DNA from 3 places in the Paenibacillus hamazuiensis genome. Region 3 is predicted to be linked to each of the others. Evidence: riboswitches for the same ligand, from Rfam matches in the RefSeq annotation. Region 3 holds a riboswitch; each other region holds the start of a gene.
The links. Region 3 has a riboswitch for cyclic di-AMP ahead of MYS68_RS18915 (APC family permease). Riboswitches for the same ligand answer to the same signal wherever they lie in the genome.

Region 1 (8,009 bases), 2.2 Mb from region 3:
TCGTACCGGTCTTTGATCAGCTTCGCAGCTTGAAACGCCAAATTTTTCTCGTCCAAAGGTATGTATCCGGCCTGGCTGGAGATGATGATCGTATCCCGCGGCAGCTCCTGCATCTCGATCCGATCCGCCAGGTCGACCATGGTCATCACCATCTCCACCTCGTGGTAGCCGTCGTCCCTCTTGTACAGCACGTCGAGCGACAAGTTGATTTTGGCCGGCGCTTTTTCGTATATTTTCATTCTGCGACCTTCTTTCCAGCAAAAACTTACTTTCTTTACTATACCAAATGCCAAAGGCAAATACATCTTTTCGCTGGGGTACGTCCGCCCCCTAAATCCCCCCACCGGGGGGACCCCAGGCGCTCGGGCGACCTGGACCCGCCCGATATGCGCTGCCGCTCGCTTCTAGTTCGCGTTTGTCCGGCATGGATTTTACTTGCATAAAATCCTATGCCGCCACGCTCCACTCCTCCATCAAAGCAACTTCCCAGCATCCATCAGAGCACTCGCTTCGTTAGAGCCAGCCCGCATCCTGCGAACGGAAAAAAGACTAAAGCGCTATGCTTTAGCCTAAAACGTGCAGTCCGGTTAAATCCTCGGGTACTGGGGCTGAGGTTGGGTTTGACCGTTGTAAAGAGCGGTTTGCCGGGAATAACCCTGCTGTCCTGCAGGTTGGCGGGCGACATAGCCGCCTTGCTGCGGAGATTGCTGAGCGGCGGCGCCGTACGGGGTCTGGGTCGATTGAAAGCCGCCCGCAGGGGTCTGCTGGCCATATTGCTGCTTCGCCGCTTGCTCGGCGATTTGAATCGCCCGCTTAACCATGTTTCCGGCGTCCTTCGTGCGAATGCCGCCCCAGCCGTCTTTTTGAATCGTATCGTAAAATCCCAAGTCTTTCGCCAGCTCATATTTAAAGCTTTCCGACATTACGCCGCGTCTGTTTCTGCGTCCCATCGTGGGTAATCCTCCTTTAGTCGAATTGGTGTTAGTATGTGAAAAACCGTTTTTTTGCATACGATTCGGGTGCAAGGGAAGGCTACTCCGGAAATTAGAAAACGGCCCGCCTGGTCGGGGGCCGTTTGACATCAGTGTTGAATATACGTAATACGGAGTTGTCCGTCGTCATTCACTACGGTAACTTCCACGGATTCCGTCAAAATGTCAGCATAGCTGTAAGAGACTCGCTTGAACGCGTTTTGCTCTTGATCCAGCTTTACAATAAAAACCGAAGGGTAGGTTTCCTCCAAAACACCGGAACGTTCGATCGTCTTTCGGCGACCACCATTCGCTCGCAACATAATCTTCTGTCCGACATGAGGTTCCAAACTGCGTTTGATTTCCAACAGCGCATTTTTTGCCATTGTCCACTACCACCTCTTTCCTTGTTAATTATAACCCAATAGAGGTAGTATGTCAAACAAAGACAAATATTATAGCAGCATGACAAACTGGATGTCAATGCCCTTTTTGCCTATAATGGCGCTATTTTTCATCAACACCCCTTATTTTCGTTCACAAAAAATTCACAAAATTCAAAATCGCTTATTTTTCACAAAAGAAAAACGCCTTTACGGCGTTTGAAAATTACGCATAATACGGACTTTTGGGCAAGCCGATTCGGTGGCTTCCTCTCGATTCGATGCCGCCCAGCCCTTCCAGGCCGCTGCTGGTGAGGCTGATAACGTCCCTGATGTTAACCGTTTCTTTTACCGACGTATACGCAACTTTCGCGGCTATACATAGCGGATCCAGCGCATGAATGAGCACTCTGGCGGGAGAGCTGGCAAAGTTGGCGCCCGCTTGAAGCAGCGCTTCAAAATGCGATTGGCAGGCGCCTGCGACGACCGTCAGCGTGTCGCGGTTTTTCTCATATTGGCGGGCCACTTTCACCGCATTGACGAAGTTGTGGGAGTTTTTGTAGCTGCTCAGATTGCCCACATCGTTTCTGCGGTGCTTGAGAATGCCGTCATGTCCTGTAATGACGACGATATCGGGATTCGTTTGCGGGAGCAGACGGTACAGCGCCTCGGCCATACCCGCTTCGGGCACATAATATCCTTCCGCCGGAACCTTGAGCTCGCCGTACAGGCTCAAGCTCTTCCGCAAATACATCGGATCCCCGTCCAAATGAAGCACCTTCCCGGGGAGCTCGAAGTAAGACGGCACGCTCCCTTGACTGATCGCTCCGGGGTTTGGGACTTCCCGGTTTACCTCCGCGATTTGCGATTTAAGCCGCTGCATCGCTTTGTTCATCTCCGGATGATTGGATAAATAATAAGGGATGAGCTCCTGTCCCGAGGCTACCTCCAGATCGGCAACCGGCGAATCGGCGAGAAGCCGGTAATCGACGCCTCTCAGGATCGCATGGGTAGAGCGGAACTCCTGTATTTTAAACAGCACATCCCCGCCGTAAGACTTTCGGATGACAAGATCTCCTTGCTTCATGGCCATATCGCCTCCTCGTCTATCTTATGGCGAGGGTGGGCGTTTGGTGAGGGAAATTACTCCTATATCCCGGGTTTACCCGAGAAATTGCCGGAGGGCGCCGCTCAGACGCGCATATTCCTCGATGCTGAGCGTTTCCCCCCGGCGGGAAGGATCTATGTCCAGCTGCTGCAAAAGCTTCTCCAGCTCCGTTTTAGTCTCTTTGGTGAAAAAGCGGCTGCCCAGGTTATTGTATATCGTTTTTCGGCGCTGAGTGAAAGCCGCTTGAACGACCTCGAAGAAAAACGCCTCATCGGCCACCTCCACCGGAGGGCGGTCCCGCACCTTCAGTTTAATCACGGCCGAGTCCACATTCGGCTGCGGGATAAACACCGTATGCGGCACGACGGCGACAAGCTCCGGCTCGCAGTAATACTGAACCGCAATGCTCAAGCTTCCGTAATCCTTTTTCCCGGGTCTGGCCGCCATGCGTTCCGCCACTTCCTTCTGGATCATGACGACGATGTTCTCCAGCGGCAGCTTGTCCTCCAGAAGCTTCATGATGATCGGCGTCGTCACGTAATAGGGAAGGTTGGCAACCACGCTGACCCGGGATACCCCCTGAAAATTCTCGGCAAACAGCTTCGCAAGGTCCGTCTCAAGCACGTCTCCGTGAACTACCGTCGCATTCGGGTAAGGCTCCAGCGTCTCCTGCAGAATGGGAATAAGCCGCTGGTCAATCTCCACGGCAACGACCTTTCCGGCCCTCACCGCCAAGTGCTGGGTTAACGCGCCTATACCCGGCCCGATCTCCAGAGCTCCCTTCGAAGCGTCCAGCTCCGCGGCGCCGACAATTTTTTGCAGTGTGTTTTGGTCGATCAAAAAGTTTTGCCCCAAGCTTTTCTTCAAGGTAAGCCCATGCTTGCGAATCAAATCCTGCGTACGTTTCGGCGTAGCGATCAGCTCGTCGCCGCTCAGCTTTGTCGTCTCCATCCGTAACCCTCTTTACTCAAATTGGTCCAATACCCGGCGCATCGCGTCCGCAAACTCTTCTTTCGTAATCTGGAACATCCGGCACCGTTTGAAAAACTGCTTCCCGTTGCAGTACCCGATGCCGAGCAGCTTGCCGGCTTCCAGCCTTCTGGCCGCCGCCTGGGGGTGAACGATCAGCCCCGCGTCGATCAGGTCGCTCCAGCTGATTTCCGTGCCGCCCGCTTCATAATCGGTCCGTACGTGCGAGAGGGCATACCGGATCGCTTCAGGCGAGGCGTTTTCCACCCCGATGTCGCCGTTCTTCTCCGCCTGCTCCTGCGGCAGGAAAGCATGCTTGCATCCCGGCACCTTGGCCGTTATGATCTTGCGGATCCGTTCGCCCGCATGATCCGGGTCTGTAAACACGATGACTCCCCTGCGCTGCTGAGCCAGCCGAATCCTTTGGATGACGTCCTTATTGATCGCCGATCCGCCGGTTTCGATCGTTTCCGCCTCCACGGCCCGCCGAATGGCCGCCGTATCGTCCTTACCCTCCACAACAATGATTTCCTTGATCATAACCCATGCTCGTCCTCTCCTGCAAAGCGAAAAAGAAGAGGCGCTCAGCCTCTTCCCGACTTCTCGTTATCTATATGCATCAGTATACCCCAAATCCGGCAGCCGTTAATCTGCGGTCGGCTTCTTCGGACCGATGATATACACGGTATATCCGCGTTTAGTTCCAAATTTTGTCGCGTAATCGGCGCTATCGAAGTAAACGTCGATGATGTTCCCCTTTACTGCGCTGCCGATATCTTCTGCTCTGCGGAAACCGAGACCTTCGATATACACCCACCATCCAAGAGGAATGACCTTCGGGTCTACGGCGATAGTACGCCCTTCCGTCACGCGGGTCCCCGTCGAGGTGAGCCCGTATTGCGGATGATTGGCACTTTTGCCACCTGCACTTGCCGTGTAGGCGGTCAACGTCATGTTTTTGACAATTTGCTTATATCCAAATGTAACCCCGCTTTTCGTCACTTCGTCCATATTGGGAGAAGAAGCGGATAAGGCAATAACCGGATTTTTCGTGCCGACGGCCACCACTTTATTGACGCTTTCGGATTGTACTTCTTCTTTGACAATTTCCTCGGAAACAAGTTTGCCGTCTTCGTACACCTTTTCTTTCGTCTTCAGGACGACGCCTTCCTGGCCTTCCTGAACGGTCTGCTCTTTGCCCTTGAGCAGTTGGGCATCATTCTTTTTAACCACTTCGTAAGGGATCGTTTCGGTAAAATCCTCGGTTTCTTTCTTCACACGCACCACTTGAATGGCTGCATTGTCCGCAAGCGCGGTGTCGGCGGCAGGAATCACTTTATCCAGCTCCCCAACGGAAATATTCAAATCCTTCAGCGCGCTCTCTACCGTTTGCCCCGTCGTATATACCGTCTTCGTTTCCCCATCCGCCGTAAGCTGAACGGGCTTCGTATGGTCGATGACGATCCGGTCTCCGTTTTTGAGACTTGCCGTAAGCGGAACGGAAATGCGGTCGTGTTCCCCGACCTGGATATTTTGTTCATCCAGCAGCCGGCTCAGTTCCCATTGTCTTGTCTGGACAACGGATTCTTGGCCGTTAACAACCACGGTAACCCGCTTGATTGCGGTCCCGTATAACAACATCATGAACATGAAAGTCATAGCGATCGAAAATGCCGCTACAATGAGAATCGATCTCATGTTTTCATGCTTCCATCGCAATGCGAAGGACATGCTGGATGATCGTCTTACATGGGTTTCCGTTTGGATTGAGCCCACTTGTTCGGTCCTCCTTCAAAGCCCCGCCACCCGAGTGTAACGCATGATTTCATCTGACGCGACTATGGAAATTTGTTTTGCATTTTGTGAATAATTTAACTGAATTTCCCGCAGCAACTCGTGTACGCTTGGGATAACTGCAGCCGCCACCTCCTTGGCGTCCGCCCTTTAGAAAGGCATGGACAAAATACCCTCTCAATCGTATAGCCAAAAATGGCAACAAAAAAGCCACAGGAAAGAGGACTCTTCCCGTGACTTTGAAATTGCAAGCAAATTCAAACAGACACGACAATCGTTACCTCTCTCGTTACGCTTACGAGGTTAGCTGACGGATTCGGGCGTGAGAGTCGCCCTACCCAAAGCATTGAGGAATGCTCAGGATTCACCCCAAAAAAATGAACCGGCTTGCCGCCGATTGGTTCCCCCGTTTCCCACTTGGAAACTCAGCGTTCTGGAAAAATGGTAAATGGTAATTTGGTTTTGTTATTGTGTAGTTTACGCCGTATCGCCGGAACTGTAAAGCATACAAACTCGGCAAATCAAGGCGTATTTTTGGAAAATTAGATCATTTTCAGCCAATTGATCGAATATAATCCACTTTTTTCTGGCGTTAACCCCACAAATACTCATTATTTCTCCGTATATCTCAATTGCGAACAAAAAAGGGCACCCTTTACCCACACAAAAACTTAACGAATCCCGAATAATGTAATGGCGTTTACCGTGGTAACGTGAGCCAAATTTTCCAGCGGAATGCCCTTAATTTCGGCAGCGGCTTCGGCAACCAAACGCACATAACCGGTCTCGTTGCGCTTTCCTCGAAAAGGATGCGGAGTCAAATACGGGGCATCCGTCTCGATGAGCAATCGGTCCATCGGCACCTGGGCGAGCACTTCTTTTGGCTGTTTGGCATTTTTGTATGTAATCGGCCCGCCGAACGAAATGTAGAAGTTCATATCGAGGCATTGCTTGGCCGTTTCCCAACTGCCCGAGAAGCAGTGCATCACTCCTCCGACTTCGGAGGCCTTCTCTTCCTGCAGGATTTTTACGATGTCCTGATGAGCGTCCCGGTTATGTATGACGATCGGCTTGCCTACCTTGCGGGCAAGCCGAATTTGTTCGCGAAACACCCGATGCTGTACGTCTTTGGGAGACGTGTCCCAATAATAATCAAGACCGATCTCGCCGATCGCCACCACCTTGGGATGGCTGCAAAGCGATTCGATCCAGGCAAGATCTTCCTCCGTCATATCGACCGCATCGGTCGGGTGCCACCCGACGGTCGAATAGATGAATTCGTATTGTTCGGCGAGCTGAATGGAGGAAGGGATCGTTTCCCGATTAAATCCGACATTAACGATTCGACTTATTCCGTTCTGAATCGCCCGCTCGATGACCTCTTGTCGATCTTCATCGAATTGGCGGGCGTTCAGATGTGTATGCGTGTCGATGAGCATGCGGTTCTCCTTTTTTTTCTATTATAATGTTTAGCGCTAATTTGGTTCTCCTTTACTTAAACGAAGTCTCATTCCGGATCGAACAGCTTATGCAATTCGCGGGGAATCAGATCGGTGTGCCGCTCCGCCAGCTCGGCCGGATAGTACAAATGATATTTGCCCAGTTGAATGCCGCTGATGGACCGGACAATTTCCGACTTGCGGGAAATTTCCGTCAGAACGTCGCGTTGATCGAGCAGCAGTATCGGCAATTTTTCGTCATTTTCGCCGGGACGGTACACATCATACGACATGTCGGAAGGAAAATCAATTTCCAGGTAAAACGCCGGATCTATGCCGTGTTCCTGCATGTTTGTCCGAAGCTGCTCCATCAGCCCGGTGTCAACCCGGTCCATCGTCACATATTTGAACAGGTCGCGCTCCAGAAAGCGCCGGCTCAGGTCCGCCAGCACGCCGTCATCTTCGAGGGTCCATTGCATCAGGACAGTCTGCATCAGCGCTTCATCCAGCAAAATATAATCCTGCAAGGTAAGCGCACCCTGGAACAGGCAAAGCAGAGGCCGCACCATAAATTGAAATCTGTACCCTTCTTCATACAGCTGTTTGGCTCTTTGGAAAATTTTGTTCAATATAATTTCGGCGCTGCGCGTTACCGGATGAAAATACACCTGCCAGTACATTTGATATCTGGACATCAGGTAGTCCTCAACCGCATGCATGCCGCTTTCCTTGACGACGATGTGTCCCTTGTAAGGGCGCAGAACTCGCAAAATGCGCTCAAGATCAAAGGTGCCGTAATTGACGCCGGTAAAATAGGCATCTCTCAGCAAATAATCCATACGGTCCGCATCCAGTTGGCTTGAGACAAGGCTGACGACGATTTCCTGCCGGTACGTTTTCGCTATCACTCCGGCTACCTGCTGCGGGAACGTCGGCGATACCCGCTTGAGCACTTCGTTCACTTCGGTATCCCCGAGAACGATCCGGCAGGACCATTCCTCGTGGTGGGTACCGAACGTGCGTTCAATGGAATGGGAAAACGGACCGTGCCCGACATCGTGAAGAAGCGCCGCGCACAAGCAGAGCAGCCGCTCTTCCTTCGGCCAGTCTTCATATTGGTTTCTTTCGAACTGGGAGATGATTTTTCTCGTTACTTCATATACGCCGAGCGAATGGGAAAACCGGCTGTGCTCCGCTCCATGGAAAGTAAGAAAGCAAGTGCCGAGCTGGCGGATGCGGCGAAGCCTTTGAAACTCTTTCGTATTGATGAGATCCCAGATCGTTTCGTCCTGCACATAAATGTATTTATGCACAGGGTCTTTAAACACTTTTTCTTCCTTGAGCA
Region 2 (8,009 bases), 1.7 Mb from region 3:
AACCGTACAGCAACAATGCTTTGTACCTGGCCGATGCAACCTTCTATAAAGTACCGGGGCTTGCCGACAGCAATCTGGCATCCTTCGAATCCTATAATTTCCCCGGCAGATACATCAGACATCGCAATAGCTTGCTTTATAGCGAAGCGGTTTCCAGCGATTTGGACCGCAGAGATGCAACTTTCATCATACGATAATAGTTCCGGTTTTTCATCCATCCAGCCGTAACTATCGATTGGATTGGTTCTCTTCCTCTGGTACAATATGAAAAGTACAAACAGTCCAAGGAGGGGACACCATGACATTCGGAGCCCGCATGCTCAAGACAGGAATCGCTGTCACGCTGTCCCTGTACGTCAGCACATGGCTTCATTTTTCCCCGCCGGTGATTGCCGCGGTGGCGGCCATTTTCGCGCTGCAGCCCTCGATATACCGGTCTTGGCGGCATTTCCTCGAGCAGGTGCAGACGAACACGCTCGGCGCCGTTATTGCGCTGCTGGCCGGAACGTATTTCTCAAAGGAGCCGATCGCCATCGGCGTCGTCTGCATCCTCGTCATCATGCTCTGTATGAAAATCGGGATGGGAGAGTCCGTCGGTTTGACGCTGGTGACGGTCGTGGCGGTGATGGAGGCTTCCGGACAGTGGGAATTTGCACTGAACCGCTTCCTGCTCAGCATGATCGGGATATTATCGGCTTTTGTGCTCAATATTGCATTCATGCCCCCGGATCCGAAGGTGCAATTCAACAAGCAGATCCATTCGGTTTTCAATCAGCTGTCCTTGCTGCTTCGCACCGCCATTTCCGATGAGATGAAAGAGAAGGTGTTTCGGGAACAAAAGCAGGAGCTGGAGGATGCTCTGCACTCGCTTACGGATAAATATAAGCTGCTGGAAGAGGAGCTGAAGAAGCTGAAGCGGGCTAAGTACCGACGGACGCGTCAGATCGTTGTGTACAAGCAGCTGCTGCAATGTTTGCAGAAAGGCTACGAGGTGCTGGAGGATGTACATGAGCATTACTTTCAATCGGAGCGGACACCGGACATCGATATGAGCTATGACCGGCATTTGGAAAAGCTGATTAAGTTCAACGAGCATATTTTGCTCAAATTTGAGGAAAAGGTAAAGCCGGAAAGCTGGAACTCCGCGTCTGTCAAGGAAGCGAACGATGCGTTCATGAAGCACGCGACAAACTGCTACAACGAAGACAGAGACGGTTCGCTGCGGCTTTTTATCGTCGCCGCGGCGATTTACGATTACGGGTATCAGTTGATTCGATTGGATCGTCTGGTAGAGTGCATGGACACGGATGACCATGAACCGGCCGGTTCAGAAGGATAAGTATGGAAAAAGCAAAGCCAGGCTTGCATGAGCATGCCTGGCTTTGCTTTTTTGTTTTGGGAATACGTTCATTAATTCGCGATGAACTCCTGCACCCACTCGCCATTATAATAGGCGACCCCGATTTTCGTGTAATTCGGGCTCAAAATGTTTTGCTTATGGCCGGGACTGTTCATCCAGGCGTTCATGACCTCTTGCGGCGTCTTCTGGCCCATCGCGATATTTTCGCCCGCGTAGGTGTAGCTGATGCCGTAAGAATTCATCATATCGAACGGGGAGCCGTAGGTTGGCGACGTATGATCAAAGTAATGATTATTGTACATATCTTTGGCTTTATCGAGGGCCATTGCCGCCAAAGCTTGGTCGACAACGAGCGGTTTTACTCCGGCATTGGCGCGCTCTTGATTGACGAGAGCGACGACTTGATCCGCATAAGCGGACTGGGAGGAGGAAGACGGGGCCGCCGAGTTCCCGGTTCCCGGAGCGCTAGGCTGCGCAGCAGTGCCAGGGACGATCAGCTTCATGCCGGGCCAAATGATGTTCGGGTTCGCGACCTGCGGGTTCATGCGGATCAGTGTGCTGAGCGGGATGCCCTGCCTTACTGCAATTTTCCACATCGTGTCCTGTCCGGTCACGGTGTACGTTGATGCCGCGGATGCCGCTCCGGCTCCGACGACCATGCTGAGTGCAAGCGCACCCGCGATGATGACTTTTTTCATCTTCATGATACGAATCTCTCCTTTTTTTACGGCCTGCGAGGTTAGCTGACGGATTAGGGTCAAAGAGGAAACACCCCGCCATGGTGAGTGGCTTCACCCCGGTAAATGGGTCCCCCGCGCTTTCTGACGAAGCTTCGGCCTTATTAGCACTCAGCCCCAAATAAAGGCAAAACGGTGCCCTGGGCCTGAGTTCGTTCCATTGTAGCACGCTTGTCCGTAAGCTTCATTGATCAAAACTTTCCAGCACTTCTATAGGTAAAATCTGCTCGAATTAGGTTTCTTCGTCGCGCTTCTTGTCGTATGGCTTATAACTATCATATAATAGTAAAGACGTGTTTAATCCATAGGGTTAAAATAGAGCCGGAAAAGGGGTGTGACCTGGTCGCACCCTGGCTTGCTGTGGAAGCCTACGCACAGGCGCCACCATTTTTTTCTTCAAATACTAGCGTGATGGGACGGTAAATATGAGCAACAGACAAACTAAAACAGACGTTATCTTGATTGGTGCCGGAATTATGAGCGCAACTTTAGGGTCACTGCTGAAAGAATTAGTACCGAACTGGGAAATTACAGTGTTTGAGAGGCTTGCAAGCGCAGGAGAGGAAAGCTCTAACGAATGGAATAATGCGGGTACCGGCCACGCATCATTGTGCGAGCTTAACTATACCGTGGAAAAGTCGGACGGAACCATCGATATTAGCAAAGCTGTTAAAGTGAATGAAGAATACCAGGTTTCCAAGCAGTTTTGGTCTTATCTGGTAAAAAGCAATTTGATTCGTAATCCGCAAGATTTTATCATGCCGCTACCTCATATGAGTTTCGTACAAGGGGAACAAGACGTTGCATTTCTTAAAAAACGTTTTGAGGCGATGTCGGGCAATCCCTTGTTCCAAGGGATGGAGTTTTCCGACGATCCGGATAAACTGAAGGAATGGATTCCGCTTATGATGAAGGACCGGGGCTCGAATAAACCTATAGCAGCTACCAGAATCGAATCCGGAACGGATGTCAATTTTGGCGCTTTGACGCGCATGTTGTTCGCCCACTTAAAAAGTAAAAATGTCGACATAAAATTCAAACATAATGTGGATGATATTAAACGTACGAGCGACGGCTTATGGGAATTGAAAGTTCGTAACATCGACAGCGGTGCGGTCGAACGGCATACGGCAAAATTCGTCTTTATCGGCGGCGGCGGAGGAAGCCTGCATCTGCTGCAAAAGTCCGGCATCCCGGAAGGAAAAGGAATCGGCGGATTTCCGGTTAGCGGACTATTTATGGTGTGTCAAAACCCGGACGTCGTAGCGCAGCATCATGCCAAAGTATATGGCAAGGCAGCGGTCGGCGCGCCTCCGATGTCTGTTCCGCATCTTGATACAAGATATATCGACAACAAGGAATCGTTGTTATTCGGACCGTTTGCCGGATTCTCGCCAAAATTTTTAAAATTCGGTTCGATGTTTGATTTGATAACTTCCGTCAAACCGCACAATCTCGTAACGATGATGGCGGCAGGCGTAAAAAATGCTTCACTGACCGCATACCTGATCAAGCAAGTGATGTTATCGAAGGAACAACGTATGGAAGAGCTGCGGGAATTCGTACCGAATGCCAAAAGCGAGGATTGGGATTTGCTGGTCGCGGGCCAGCGTGTGCAAATTATTAAGGATACGGCTGCCGGCAAAGGAACTTTGCAATTTGGCACGGAGGTTATCAGCGCTGCCGACGGCTCGATAGCCGCCTTGCTTGGCGCTTCCCCAGGTGCTTCCACCGCCGTTTCCGTCATGCTTGAAGTTATAAAAAAATGCTTCCCGCAGCAAATAAAAACGTGGGAACCGAAAATAAAAGAAATGATACCTTCTTACGGCATTTCGCTATTGAAACACCCGGAACTTATCCAAGACATTCATGCTTCAACAGCGCGGATACTCGGTCTCAGTGAAAAAGTACCGGTACAGATGGCAAGCCGAACCGTATCGTAAAGAGGGAAACAGTGCAGCTTTTGCGCAAATAAGCTATACATCGAAGCCGGCCCAAGGGTCGGCTTTTTTCGACCCTTGCAGACCAAGACGAGTCAAAATTGAAGGAACTGATTGCATCGATGTGAGAAGTGCCTACATGGCGGTTACGGTTTCCAGCCAACTTTTGCATGCCGCAGTCCAGCCTTGCACAGGACCCTTGGTCGTACCCATGCCAAAGCCGTGTTTTCCCGATTTATACGCATGCAGCTCCGCAGAGACACGTGCTTTTCGCAGGGCAAGATAGAAGCTGACGCTGTGTTCCGCCGGGGTTGTAGTATCGTCGTCAGCAACCATGATAAAGGATGTAGGCGTATCCTTCGTAACCAGTTCATCGGTGCTGTACTTTTTCACCATTTCCATAAGCGGGGTAGGGAAGTCCTTATCTTTCCCGTCCCAGCCGTTCAAGGAAATGCAGGGATAACACAGAACCATAAAATCCGGTTTGGCACTGATCTGATCTGCCGAGTCGATAGGTTCATAAAATTTCCGATCGTAACAGGTGCCTAATGCAGAGGCGAGATGCCCTCCTGCGGAAAATCCCATTACACCTACTTTTTCCGGATTTATCCCATATTGAAAGGCCATGCTGCGAACAAGCCTGACCGCTCTTTGCCCGTCCTGCAAAGGTACGTCAAGCGCATGCTCATGTCCGTCTCCGGGCATTCTATGTTTTAACACAAACGCTGTGACCCCGAAGGAATTCAACCATTTCGCGATATCGGCGCCCTCCAGGTTCAGTACCTGCCTCCGGTAACCTCCGCCGGGGATGACAATAACGGCAACTCCATTTGGCTGTTCAGGGACATAGGGGATGACTGAAGGCGCGGTTACCCCCTGAACAACCCTTTTAAAGGTATGTTCCCAAGGTTCTTCAAAAATTTTTTCTTCCAGCTGTACTCTTTCCGATCCCGGAGCTTTGCCCGGAAACAGAAACATTTCTTTTTCCATGGAACAACCACCTTCCTCCTTTAAATCATAGCGGCTTGTTCGAATTTCAGCCATACGTTTTTTTATATTACCCGTTCCGTTCGTAGAACAGTCGCCTAATGATCTTTAAATGCACTCCCAGCATGACGAATAACACCGGATCCGCTATTGCGGAATACCATAATTTCCAACCGTTGTAATAGAACCATCCGCTTTTCAAGGCAACCACTTCATACAGCAGGGTGAACGCAGTCCAACCGAAAATATATAACACTTTACGCCCGACGCTTCGGCCGTAAGGGTACAAGTTCAGATAAAGGATGTTAACGGCAGGGAAAATCCCATATACGACCAACAGAGAAGGCCAGTTGAAACCTTTTCCGAAATAGCCGTAAAGGTCATATTTCAAATCCAATATCATGTCGGTTAACCATTGAAGAACGTAGGCAAAGATCGTTGTGATATAGAGTTCCTGTTTGGTCAATTTTTTCGGTATCCAATATGCAGCTGCATTCAAAACAATAACGGAAATATAAAGGAACAGCATGATTAGAGTCTCCGCATTATGAGATTCTTTGGACAATACGGAAATGCCACAACAAAAGAAGGAACAGCCAAGGGTGGATCAGAGCGGAGTACGACAGCTTCCATCCGTTGTAATAAAACCATCCGGCCTTTAAGGCGCATGCTTCATAGGAAATGGAAAAAGCTGACCATCCGAGAAGATAAAGCGTTTTACGTCCAATTCCGGCATTGTATGGAAACAGATTGAGAAAGAGGATACTCACAGCCGGAAACAGTCCGAAAATCGGTAGAAAGGAAGCCCAGTCCACTCCTTTTTGGAAAAATCCGTATAGATCGTATTTGATGTTCAGGATCAAGTCGGCTAACTGCTGAAGGCAGAACGAGAAGAAAGTTGTAAGGTAAAGCTGCGGCCATGTCATTTTTTTGGGAACGAAATATGCCAACGTGTTGAGGACAAGGATGGAGCCAAAAAGAAAGAGCATGAATCCCGATGCCGCCTTCCGTTTAAGCATTTCGGCGTATTATTAATGGGTATTGTACCCTGACGAAGGTAGGTTCAAACGATTAGTGACGATGTAATTTGGTTCATGGCCGAATCAAAGCTTTCTTTTTTAGTCGTATTGTTATAAAAATGCGAACGAAGCTTAAACTGGGATAAGAAACCTTTTTCGAGGGGAGGGGCTTTGCTTGAGCTTGAAAAAAATATTGTTGATCTGGGCGGGTATGGTGACGGTATATGCCGCAGTCGTTGCCTTTTATTTTCTTTCACAGGGCGAAGGGGCAGTACCGGGAGCTATGGCGGGAGGGCCGGCGGATCCGGCCACGTTTATGTCCGGGGAGCAGATTCACAATGTTCACCGGCTGTCAACGATCGAATATATCAGCTTTTTCATTTCGACTCCGATAAAATGGACGATTATGGCGCTGCTGCTTGCGCTTGGCGTTTCCGCGTGGTTCCGTGACAAAGCGGAAGACTGGTTCAGATTATCCGGCCTCAGGTTGATCGTCTTTCTGTTCCTGCTGCAGGTTACGCTTCAGCTCATCGAACTGCCGCTGGATTATTATTTGCACAGTCTCAACCGGGCATACGGCTTGTCCAACCAAGCAATCGGTTCGTGGCTCGGAGACCAGGCGAAGAGCCTTGTGATCGATTACTGCTTATCCGTTCCGTTATACGGCCTTTTGCTCTGGGCAATCAAAAAAAGTCCTCAGCGCTGGTGGCTTTGGGGCTGGATCGTCTCCATTCCGTTGACGCTCTTTTTCACATTCGTTCAGCCTATCGTGCTGGATCCGGTGTTTAACGAATTCAAGCCGCTGCAGGACGAGCAGCTACGTCAAAAAATATTAAAGCTTGCCGATGAAGCCGGCATTCCGGCGAATCAGGTTTATCAGGTGGACAAATCGAAACAGACGAATACGCTCAATGCCTATGTGAGCGGAATCGGCGCGTCAACAAGGATCGTGCTGTGGGACACAACGCTGCAGAAGCTGAAAAAAGACGAGATTTTGTTCATTATGGCCCACGAAATGGGGCACTACGTCAAACATCATGTATTGTGGGGCACTTTATACGGTATCGCTGAAAGTCTCACTGGCTTTTGGCTCGTTTACCGCCTGTACCGAAGGATCCATTCGAAGTTCGGCACCGAGCTGAATGTGCGCGGACCGTACGATATGGCAAGCCTTCCGGTGTTATTCCTGCTCACATCGGTGCTGACCTTTGCGGCTTCGCCGCTCGATAACGCCATATCCAGGATGCACGAACACAGTGCGGACCAATACGCTATTTCGCTCACGCAGGATAAAGACGCGGGAATCCGCGCCTTTCAACAGCTCGCGGCAAACAGCTTGTCCGATGTGAATCCGCCCTCGCTCGTGCAATGGTTTCTCGGCTCGCACCCTACACTCGCTCAGCGCATTGACTACGTGCAGCATTATCCGGTTATTCGTTAAGAAAAAAGCACAGATCGACAAATACATACAATTTTATAAGTTTAATAAGAAATCGTTATATTTTCGATCGTCTTTTTTGGAGGAGAATGTGGTATAGTTTCCATAAGATTAGTTAAACTTGCGGAAATAGATAGTGTCTAACCGTGAGGCATTTTAATGTGGGGTGGAGAACGTTGCAATTTCAGGTAAATAACAGTCCCTTTAGCCAGGAACAGGTCGATCTTCTGAATCGACTTATTTCGACCCTGAACGAGTCGCAAAAGATTTGGCTCAGCGGATATCTCGCCGCGTCGGCGGCGATTCAAGCACCTTCCGGTGCACTCGGGTTGTCGCAGCCGGCGCCAAGCGGTGTGCCGGCCGTAAGTAAAGAAGTGACCGTACTCTACGGCTCGCAGTCCGGCAATGCGCAGGGACTTGCGAAAAAGTCGGCGAAGGCGCTTGAGGCGAACGGTTTTGAAGTCACCCTTTCGTCAATGAGCGATTTCAAAACGAATCAGCTCAAGAAGGTACAGCAGCTGCTTATTA
Region 3 (8,009 bases):
CACGACCCGGTGAATGCCGGCGATCGGAATAATGATGACCGATTCCTTTTGCGGAACCGGGTCGTCCAGACATATGCGCAGTTCCGCGGCAAGATCCTCATAATGGCGGTATATTTTCGTAATAAAAATAAGCAGGATCGGCGTAATGAAAATAACGATCCAGGCGCCTTCGGCGAATTTGGTGACGCTGAAAATAATGAGCACGACAAGCGACAACAGCGCTCCGACTCCGTTGATCGTCAGCTTGCGCCGCCAGCCCTTAGGCCTTTCCGTGAACCATTTTCGGACAAGTCCGCTTTGCGCCAGCGTAAAGGAGAGAAACACCCCGATCGCATACAGCGGAATCAGCGCATCGGTTTTGCCGCCGAAGATAATCAGCAATATACTGGCCAATATGCCGAGCGTCACGATGCCGTAGTTGTAGGAAAGCCGGTCCCCGCGATTGGCGAACATGCGCGGGAAGTTTTTGTCCGTCGCCATGATCGACGCCAGTATCGGAAACCCGTTAAAGCTGGTGTTCGCCGCCAACGTCAAAATCAGCATGGTCGCGAACTGCGTCGCATAATACACCGTGCCGCGGCCAAATGCATGCTCCGTCACCATCGACAGCACCGACGTATGTCCCTGCGGATCCGGGGCTATGCCGTAGGCGAGCGTCAGTAGAGTGATACCGCCGAAGACGACCGACAGCAGCGCTCCGAGCGATACGAGCGTGCGCTTGGCGTTGGTTGTCGAAGGCGTGCGGAAATGAGGCACCGCATCGGAAATCGCCTCGATCCCGGTCACAGCGGAGCAGCCCGAGGAGAAAGCTTTCAGCAGAACAAACAGCGTCAACCCCTGCGGCATTACCTCAGGCACCGCCAGTTCCGTCGATACCGCTTCGGCGCCGGTGACAAGGTCCCAGGCGCCTTTGCCGAGCAGCAGCAGCACGCAGCCGATAAAGAAATAAGTCGGCAGGGCGAACACGCTGCCGGATTCGGAGGTGCCTCGAAGGTTCAGCCATACCATGAGCCATACGAGCAAAAGGGTGATTTCGACGATGTAAGGCACCGCCTGCGGAAAAGCGGAGGTAATCGCCTGAACGCCGGCCGATATCGAGACGGCTACCGTCAGCGTATAGTCGATCAGCAGCGACACCCCTGTCAGGCGTCCCCATGTCATACCCAAGTTTTCCTTGGCGACCATATAGGCGCCGCCGCCCTGCGGATACGCTTCGATCACCTGACGGTAGCTCATTACCAGAATGCCGATCAGCAAAATGATCGAGATCGCCACGGGCAGCGAAAAATAAAACGCGGCGATCCCGACGGTGGCCAGCTCCAGCAATATTTGCTCCGTGCCGTAAGCCACGGAGGAGAGCGCATCCGACGACAGGATCGGCAGCGCCTTCCAAACCGGCATTTTTTCCGATTCTAGCTCGCTGGTCTTAAGCGGTTTTCCGAATAACAGCCTTTTCAACGTATACTCAGTCATCTCATCCAATCCTTTTTCCTGTTATCGTTGCCTGAATATCGCTGCAGGATGAGCGCACAACAAAAAAACACAAGGGTAGCACCTTGTGTTTTTGTCACCGGTTGTTCTATCCTTCCCACGAGCGCTTACGAGGTTAGCTGTCGGATTCGAGCCGTGAGAAGCAGCTCTACGGGCGCGGATGACGCCCGATTCACCCCATATTTCGTTTGGTTCCCCCGCTTTTCCCGAATGGTTTCAGGGAAAATTCAGCGTTTTTCATATTCAGTTGCAAAATGAAGTTTACTCCCCGTATGAAGGAAAGTAAAACAGGAAAAAGATCAGCTTGACGTTGGCGTTATTCACGGCGGCTGAAAATAACGCTTACATAGCTTTTGCTCTCACCTTTGCTTGCATTCTCTCACGAATTATGGCTGATTTGTGACAAAAGGCCGTATTTAAATAAGCTGAGCATGAAGTCCAAATAATAGTCCTTCCGCACGATAATTTGGTAATCGCGATTCGGGTGAACGTAAAACAAAACATCGGTCAGCACGTCGTTCCGCTCGAAATCGTAGCGAATTTTCTTAAGCGCCTGAGCCGCTTCCTGCCCGTCCTGGTCTTGAGATAAAATCCGAATGCGAAACTCCGTGTCGGGACCGTTACTTTTTTCCGAAATCTCCAGGCATTTCTTGTCATAATCGTATGAGATCATAGCATCGCCACCTCACAAATATCGGATAAGAATATACAGATTAGCGATCACAATCGACATAATCATAAGCGGGAAGCCGATCTTCAGGTAGGTCATAAACGAAATCGGGTGCCCTTCCTTGGAGGACAAACCGGCTACGATCAAATTCGCGCTGGCCCCGATCAGCGTGCCGTTCCCGCCGAGACATGCGCCGAGCGCCAGGCTCCACCACAACGGCTCCAGGCGGTCGACCCCCATCAGCCCCATCTCCTGAATCATCGGAATCATCGTCGCCACAAAAGGGATATTGTCCAAAAATGCCGAAGCAATCGCGCTCATCCACAAAATCAGGAATGACGCTTTGGCCACATCGCCTCCGGTGACATCGATCGCATACTGCGCCAGCTTCGCGATGACCCCGGTTTCAATCAAACCTCCGACGAGGACAAACAAACCGACGAAGAAAAAGATCGTCGTCCACTCGACTTTGGCGAGCGCTTCCTCCATATGGTGCTCGCCGGTGAGCAGCAGCAGCAGAAAGGCGCCGGCCAAAGCGACGGTTGCGGATTCCAGATGAACGATCTGATGCACGAAAAATCCGCCGATCGTAAGTCCCAATACGGCGAGGCACTTCCTGAGCAGCTTCGGGTCGGTAATCTCCGCCTTCTCGTCGAGATCCATGACGCTCAGCCTCAGCTCCTCCGTCGTCTTAAGCTGCTTGCGGTAAATCCAGACCAACAGCGGAATTGTCGCGAATAAAATGAGGAAGGCAATCAGGCTCAGGTTATGGATAAACGCCATGAAGGTCAGTTCCTTCACCGCGCTGCCGATCATAATATTCGGCGGATCTCCGATCAGCGTTGCGGTGCCCCCGATGTTGGAAGCCATGATCTGCGAGATCAGGTACGGCACCGGATTCACCTGCAGCTGCCGGGTAATGCTGAAGGTCACCGGCACCATCAGCAGCACGGTCGTGACATTGTCGAGAAACGCCGAGCCGACGGCCGTTACCAAGCCTAGAGCGATAAGGAGGCGCACCGGATCGCCCTTCACTTTTTTCGCCGACCAGACGCCGATGTATTTGAATACCCCCGTATCCGCCGTTATACTGACGATCACCATCATGCCGATGAGCAGCCCGAGCGTATTGAAATCGATGTGATGCAGCGCCTCCTCCTGCGGAACGATGCCCAGCACGACCATCAGTAGGCCGCCGATCATCGCGACTATGGTCCGGTGAATCTTCTCCGAAACGATGAGTCCATAAATAACAAGAAAAATACCGATTGCTAGCAATGCCTGTTGTTCCATCCGTTTACATCCTTTCTCATCCCTAAAAATGACAAAGAGGAGCCCTTGGTGACAGGCTCCTCCAAAAACCAAAAACTTATTCACTTGTAGTTGTGCTGCGCAACCTTATATTCATACGGATAAAACCGGGAATGGTTTCATTTTTTTAAAAGCTGCCGCCCGTAAAGCGTGCCGGGCACAGGTTTGCGCCAGCAAACCATGCCAGGCAGACGCGAGCCCGCCGCACGCATTACCTCCCCACATCATCGCTCCAAAAGTAAAGCGTGTCGGGCATCCGATTTTTTGAGCCGCAGGCGAAAAATCGATGCCGGGCAGGCGCGAACTAGCAGCGAGCATTACCTCCTACGGGCGGGTCCAGGGCGCCCGAGCGCCTGGGGTCCCCCTTAAGGGGGATTTAGGGGGTGTCGCTCTATTTAGGGGGTGCTCCGCTCTATTTAGGGGGTGGTTGTCTATGCACATAGTACAAAAACACATGCTGCAAAATAACTTTCATCACGGCGAAAAACGGCACCGCCAAAATGAGCCCGATCACTCCGGCCAGCTCCCCGCCGACGAGCAGGGCGAAAATGATAATCAGCGGGTGCATGTGCAGCGACCGCCCCACCACCTGAGGCGAAATCACATTGCCTTCCAACACCTGGCACACCAAATTGACGAACGCCACGAGCATAACCATTTTCAGCGAAATGGTGGATGCCATGATGATCGCCGGAGCCGCCCCGAAAAACGGTCCCAAATAAGGGATGATATTAAAAATCGCGACAACCGCCGCAAGCAGCAGCGGGTAAGGCATATCGATCAGCCAATAACCGAGGTAAGCACACGACCCGACGATCGCGCATACGAGAAACTGGCCGCGGATGTAATGACCAAGCGCCGTGTCGATGTCGACGAGCAGCTTTGTCGTATTTTTGCGGTGCTGCTTCGGAACGATGGCAAGCACCGCTTTTTCGATCAATTGGAAATCTTTTAATATGTAAAAAGCCAAAAATGGGACGATAAAAGCAATAAAGAGCATATTGATGGTGCTGCCGATCCCGTCGATCGATTTGGAAATCGCGAGACTGATGCCGTGCTCCAGCTTCGCCAGCGAATTGTTGATGCCCGTACGGACGCTGTCCGGCAAAAACTCGAAGTCGTTCAGCCCGTCCACGAGGCTCTGCGCTTTCATCGCCATTTGCGGCAAGCTGTTGTTGAGCTGCTGCAGCTGGTTCATGAACATCGGGATCATGTTCATCAACACGACCGTCGTGGACGTAATGAAGACGGCGTAAATGAGCAGCACCGCGATCGTCCTCGGCACTTTGCGCGAACCCAGCAATGTGACAACCGGGTTCAGCACATACGAAATGATCATCGCGATGATGAAGGGCGCCAAAATTTCTTTCAAAAATCCGTAGACCGCTACGATGATCGGTTTGATTTGCAGCAGCATGTAAAGGATGAGCAGGCCAAGCAGCACGTATACCATAACGACGAATGTATTGTTTTTCAAAAAGCGGTCCATCCGCGTTACCTCCCCGCCATGCCGAAATCTGCTACACTTGTACAGTATATGTACAACCTGTAGGAATTAATCCATTCGAAGCATAATTAAGCAGGACAGGAAATAGAAATGAATGGTGTAGGAATCACGAGGCCAAAACAAATCCCCCCAAAAAGTGAACCTTTGCAGCCTTAGTACTTTTGGGAGAACCCCCGGTTATCCACAAAAATCAGCCATGCATAATTTCCTATGCATAAAAAAAACGCCAACCTCAGTTGGCGTGAACTTGCGGCATTTCCTCTTCCGGGAAAAACAAATCGTCGAGCGAGCTGAGCGTGCCGTCTTCCTCAACTTGATAAACGGACATTTTGTCTCCGTTGACGGTCAGTTCGATAAAGCAGCCCCAGCAGTAAAACTGGTGCGAGCCGATTTTGCCTATATCTTTGGAATTGCAGTTTGGACACCGTAACATCATTATCACCCTATTCTACTTTTGATACGAAGATTTCTTCCAGCTGCTCATTACAGCGGACCGGAACGACGATCGCATCCTCGCCCAATATAACGGTTTCGGGAACGGGCAGCCATTTGCGCCCTTCCTTCAAGTCGGTAATGAAACCTTCGGACAATTCATAACCTATTACATGTTTTCCCAATAAATCATCCAAATAAACGTCTTCGACTATCCCGAGCTGCTGTCCGTTTACGGTGATGACGGGCATGCCCTTCACTTTTTTGTGGCCCCCAACCAACGAAAAAAGCGGAAGATCATCTTCCATCGCCTTAAGAACATCCTCACTCGGTATCGTAATCGCATCTTCGCCCAAGGCGAGCACATCGTTCCATTCGACGTATGTCACAGAAGAAAACCACATCTTTACTTGCATTTGAATCGCCTCGATCTCCCACTCTTCATTCAGCAAAAGATCCTGAGACGATCCGACTTGTCTGCCGGTATCGACACTGATCACCGGCAGGCCGATCACGTCGCGCGCTTTTCTCAAATGTGTACCCTCCATGATGCAAATGCGCCTATTACTTAATACGAATACGCCGCACAATGGTTGCAATTTTCTGGACGGCCTCTTCCATCTGCTCCACCGTATTGCCGTAGCCGAAGCTCAGCCGTATCGCGGAAGCCGTGACTTCTTCAGGCAGGCGCATGGCTTTCAGCACGTGGGATACTTCGAGCGAACCGGACGTGCAGGCGGAGCCGCTGGCTGCGGCGACACCCTCCAGGTCCAGATTCATCAGCATGCTCTCCGTACCGACACCCGGAAAGCTGACGTTCAAAATATGCGGCGAGCGATGAACCGGATCTCCGTTGATGACAAACGAATCTGCGAGTTGAGACTCAAGCCCATCTACTAATACTTGACGTAGTTTTTCCAAGTTTTGTTGCAATTCATGCATCGATTCGCCATAAATTTGCAAAGCTTTGGCAAATCCGACAATTCCCGCTACGTTTTCCGTGCCGGGACGCCGCTTGCGCTCCTGATTGCCTCCGTACAGCAGAGGAGAAATCTTCACTTTCGGAGCGATGTACAAAGCGCCGATCCCTTTGGGCCCGTTGATTTTATGTGCGGAGAAGCTGGCAAGGTCGACAGGCAGTTCGCTTAAGGTAAGCGGAACATGGCCGAGCGCCTGCACCGCATCCGTATGAAAAAGCACTCCATGCCTGCGGGCCAACTCCCCGATGGCTTCTATATGCTGAATCGTACCCACTTCATTGTTGACATACATGATGGTGATCAGGATCGTATCGGGGCGAATCGCTTGCTCCACATCCTCAACGGAAACGAGACCGGCCGGGTTTACCGGCAAGTACGTCACCTCATAGCCCAATCTCTCCAGCCGCTCGCATGCGTGCAGTACGGCATGATGTTCGATTTGCGACGTGATGATATGCCGCCCCTTCTCACGCAGCGCCTCGGCAGCCCCGAAAATCGCCGTATTGTCGCTTTCCGTGCCGCCGCTTGTAAACATAAGCTCACCCGGACGGCAGCCGAGCGATTCGGCGATTGAATCCCTGCTCGCATTTATGGCAGCCCGCGCTTCCCGGCCGAAGCCGTGCGTGCTTGAGGCGTTTCCGTAAATGTTACTATAATAGGGCAGCATCGCTTCAAGCACTTCCGGCCGGACCGGAGTCGTTGCCGCATGATCCAAGTAAATATTCATTCGCTTCACCGTTAAATGTAAAACATATAGTTGTCTTGTTTGCCCTCATCCTTGAATGAAATGAGATCGGCCAGCGTTGTCGAATCAAGCACCTCGGCGATGCTGTCGCGAATCCGGATCCACAGGTTCCGCTTCGCGGGATCGTCCTCTTCGGTAAAATCGACCGGGCTGATCGGTCCTTCCAGCACGCGGATAACATCGCCTGAAGAAATCTCCTCCGGCATTTTCGACAGTATATATCCTCCGTAAGCCCCGCGGATGCTTTTCACTAAACCGGCATTTCGCAAAGGCGCTACAAGTTGCTCCAAATAATGCTCGGAAAGCTGGTGCTTCTCCGCAATACTTTTCAAAGAGGTGGGGCCTTCTCCGTATTTGGTCGCGAGTTCCATCATGATGGTCAGTCCATAACGGCCTTTTGTAGAAATCTTCAAAACTAGCACCTCATTCGCATCGACGATATCTATATAGGATTGCCAAAAATCCCGCAAACATTTCATACATATCTGTATCATTTCTATGGTATCATAATTCCGCTTATTGTGGGAGAAAAACCGTGACATATTCATGAAATATTTTATTATTTCGCATAACCTATGTATAATGGAGGGATAGATCTTTTTGGGGACCCCCCAGCAACAAGAAAGGCGGTGTCATCGTAATGAGCAAAAAAGCACGTGTCGTGCTCGGCATGTCCGGCGGAGTCGATTCTTCCGTTTCCGCGCTTCTTCTGAAGGAACAGGGCTACGAGGTGATCGGCGTATTTATGAAAAATTGGGACGATACGGACGAATTCGGCCATTGCACGGCCGAGGAAGACGCGGAGGATGTGCGCCGCGTTTGCGCCCAAATCGGAATCCCTTATTATACGGTCAATTTCGAAAAGCAGTACTA

Region 1: another riboswitch for cyclic di-AMP. It lies ahead of MYS68_RS28830 (3D domain-containing protein); the one in region 3 lies ahead of MYS68_RS18915 (APC family permease).
Region 2: another riboswitch for cyclic di-AMP. It lies ahead of MYS68_RS11560 (CAP domain-containing protein); the one in region 3 lies ahead of MYS68_RS18915 (APC family permease).

The regions. Positions count from the first base shown of each region.
Region 1 covers NZ_JALRMO010000001.1:6,572,923-6,580,931, forward strand. Annotated here, with positions in the region: gene ispE (4-(cytidine 5'-diphospho)-2-C-methyl-D-erythritol kinase) at 1-239, opposite strand, end outside; gene MYS68_RS38670 (small, acid-soluble spore protein, alpha/beta type) at 588-950, opposite strand; gene veg (biofilm formation stimulator Veg) at 1,082-1,357, opposite strand; gene yabG (sporulation peptidase YabG) at 1,581-2,441, opposite strand; gene rsmA (16S rRNA (adenine(1518)-N(6)/adenine(1519)-N(6))-dimethyltransferase RsmA) at 2,517-3,398, opposite strand; gene rnmV (ribonuclease M5) at 3,426-3,971, opposite strand; gene MYS68_RS28830 (3D domain-containing protein) at 4,077-5,162, opposite strand; cyclic di-AMP (ydaO/yuaA leader) riboswitch at 5,502-5,666, opposite strand; gene MYS68_RS28835 (TatD family hydrolase) at 5,897-6,664, opposite strand; gene MYS68_RS28840 (HD domain-containing protein) at 6,733-8,009, opposite strand, start outside.
Region 2 covers NZ_JALRMO010000001.1:2,612,971-2,620,979, reverse strand. Annotated here, with positions in the region: gene MYS68_RS11570 (AbfB domain-containing protein) at 1-197, shown strand, start outside; gene MYS68_RS11565 (FUSC family protein) at 299-1,339, shown strand; gene MYS68_RS11560 (CAP domain-containing protein) at 1,411-2,067, opposite strand; cyclic di-AMP (ydaO/yuaA leader) riboswitch at 2,074-2,208, opposite strand; gene MYS68_RS11555 (malate:quinone oxidoreductase) at 2,523-4,040, shown strand; gene MYS68_RS11550 (alpha/beta hydrolase) at 4,173-5,081, opposite strand; gene MYS68_RS11545 (CBO0543 family protein) at 5,095-5,553, opposite strand; gene MYS68_RS11540 (CBO0543 family protein) at 5,570-6,013, opposite strand; gene MYS68_RS11535 (M48 family metallopeptidase) at 6,219-7,484, shown strand; gene MYS68_RS11530 (assimilatory sulfite reductase (NADPH) flavoprotein subunit) at 7,658-8,009, shown strand, end outside.
Region 3 covers NZ_JALRMO010000001.1:4,352,734-4,360,742, forward strand. Annotated here, with positions in the region: gene MYS68_RS18915 (APC family permease) at 1-1,473, opposite strand, end outside; cyclic di-AMP (ydaO/yuaA leader) riboswitch at 1,581-1,734, opposite strand; gene MYS68_RS18920 (hypothetical protein) at 1,871-2,164, opposite strand; gene MYS68_RS18925 (ArsB/NhaD family transporter) at 2,177-3,454, opposite strand; gene MYS68_RS18930 (AI-2E family transporter) at 3,885-4,961, opposite strand; gene MYS68_RS18935 (hypothetical protein) at 5,212-5,412, opposite strand; gene MYS68_RS18940 (PRC-barrel domain-containing protein) at 5,423-5,944, opposite strand; gene MYS68_RS18945 (cysteine desulfurase family protein) at 5,976-7,118, opposite strand; gene cymR (cysteine metabolism transcriptional regulator CymR) at 7,130-7,549, opposite strand; gene mnmA (tRNA 2-thiouridine(34) synthase MnmA) at 7,777-8,009, shown strand, end outside.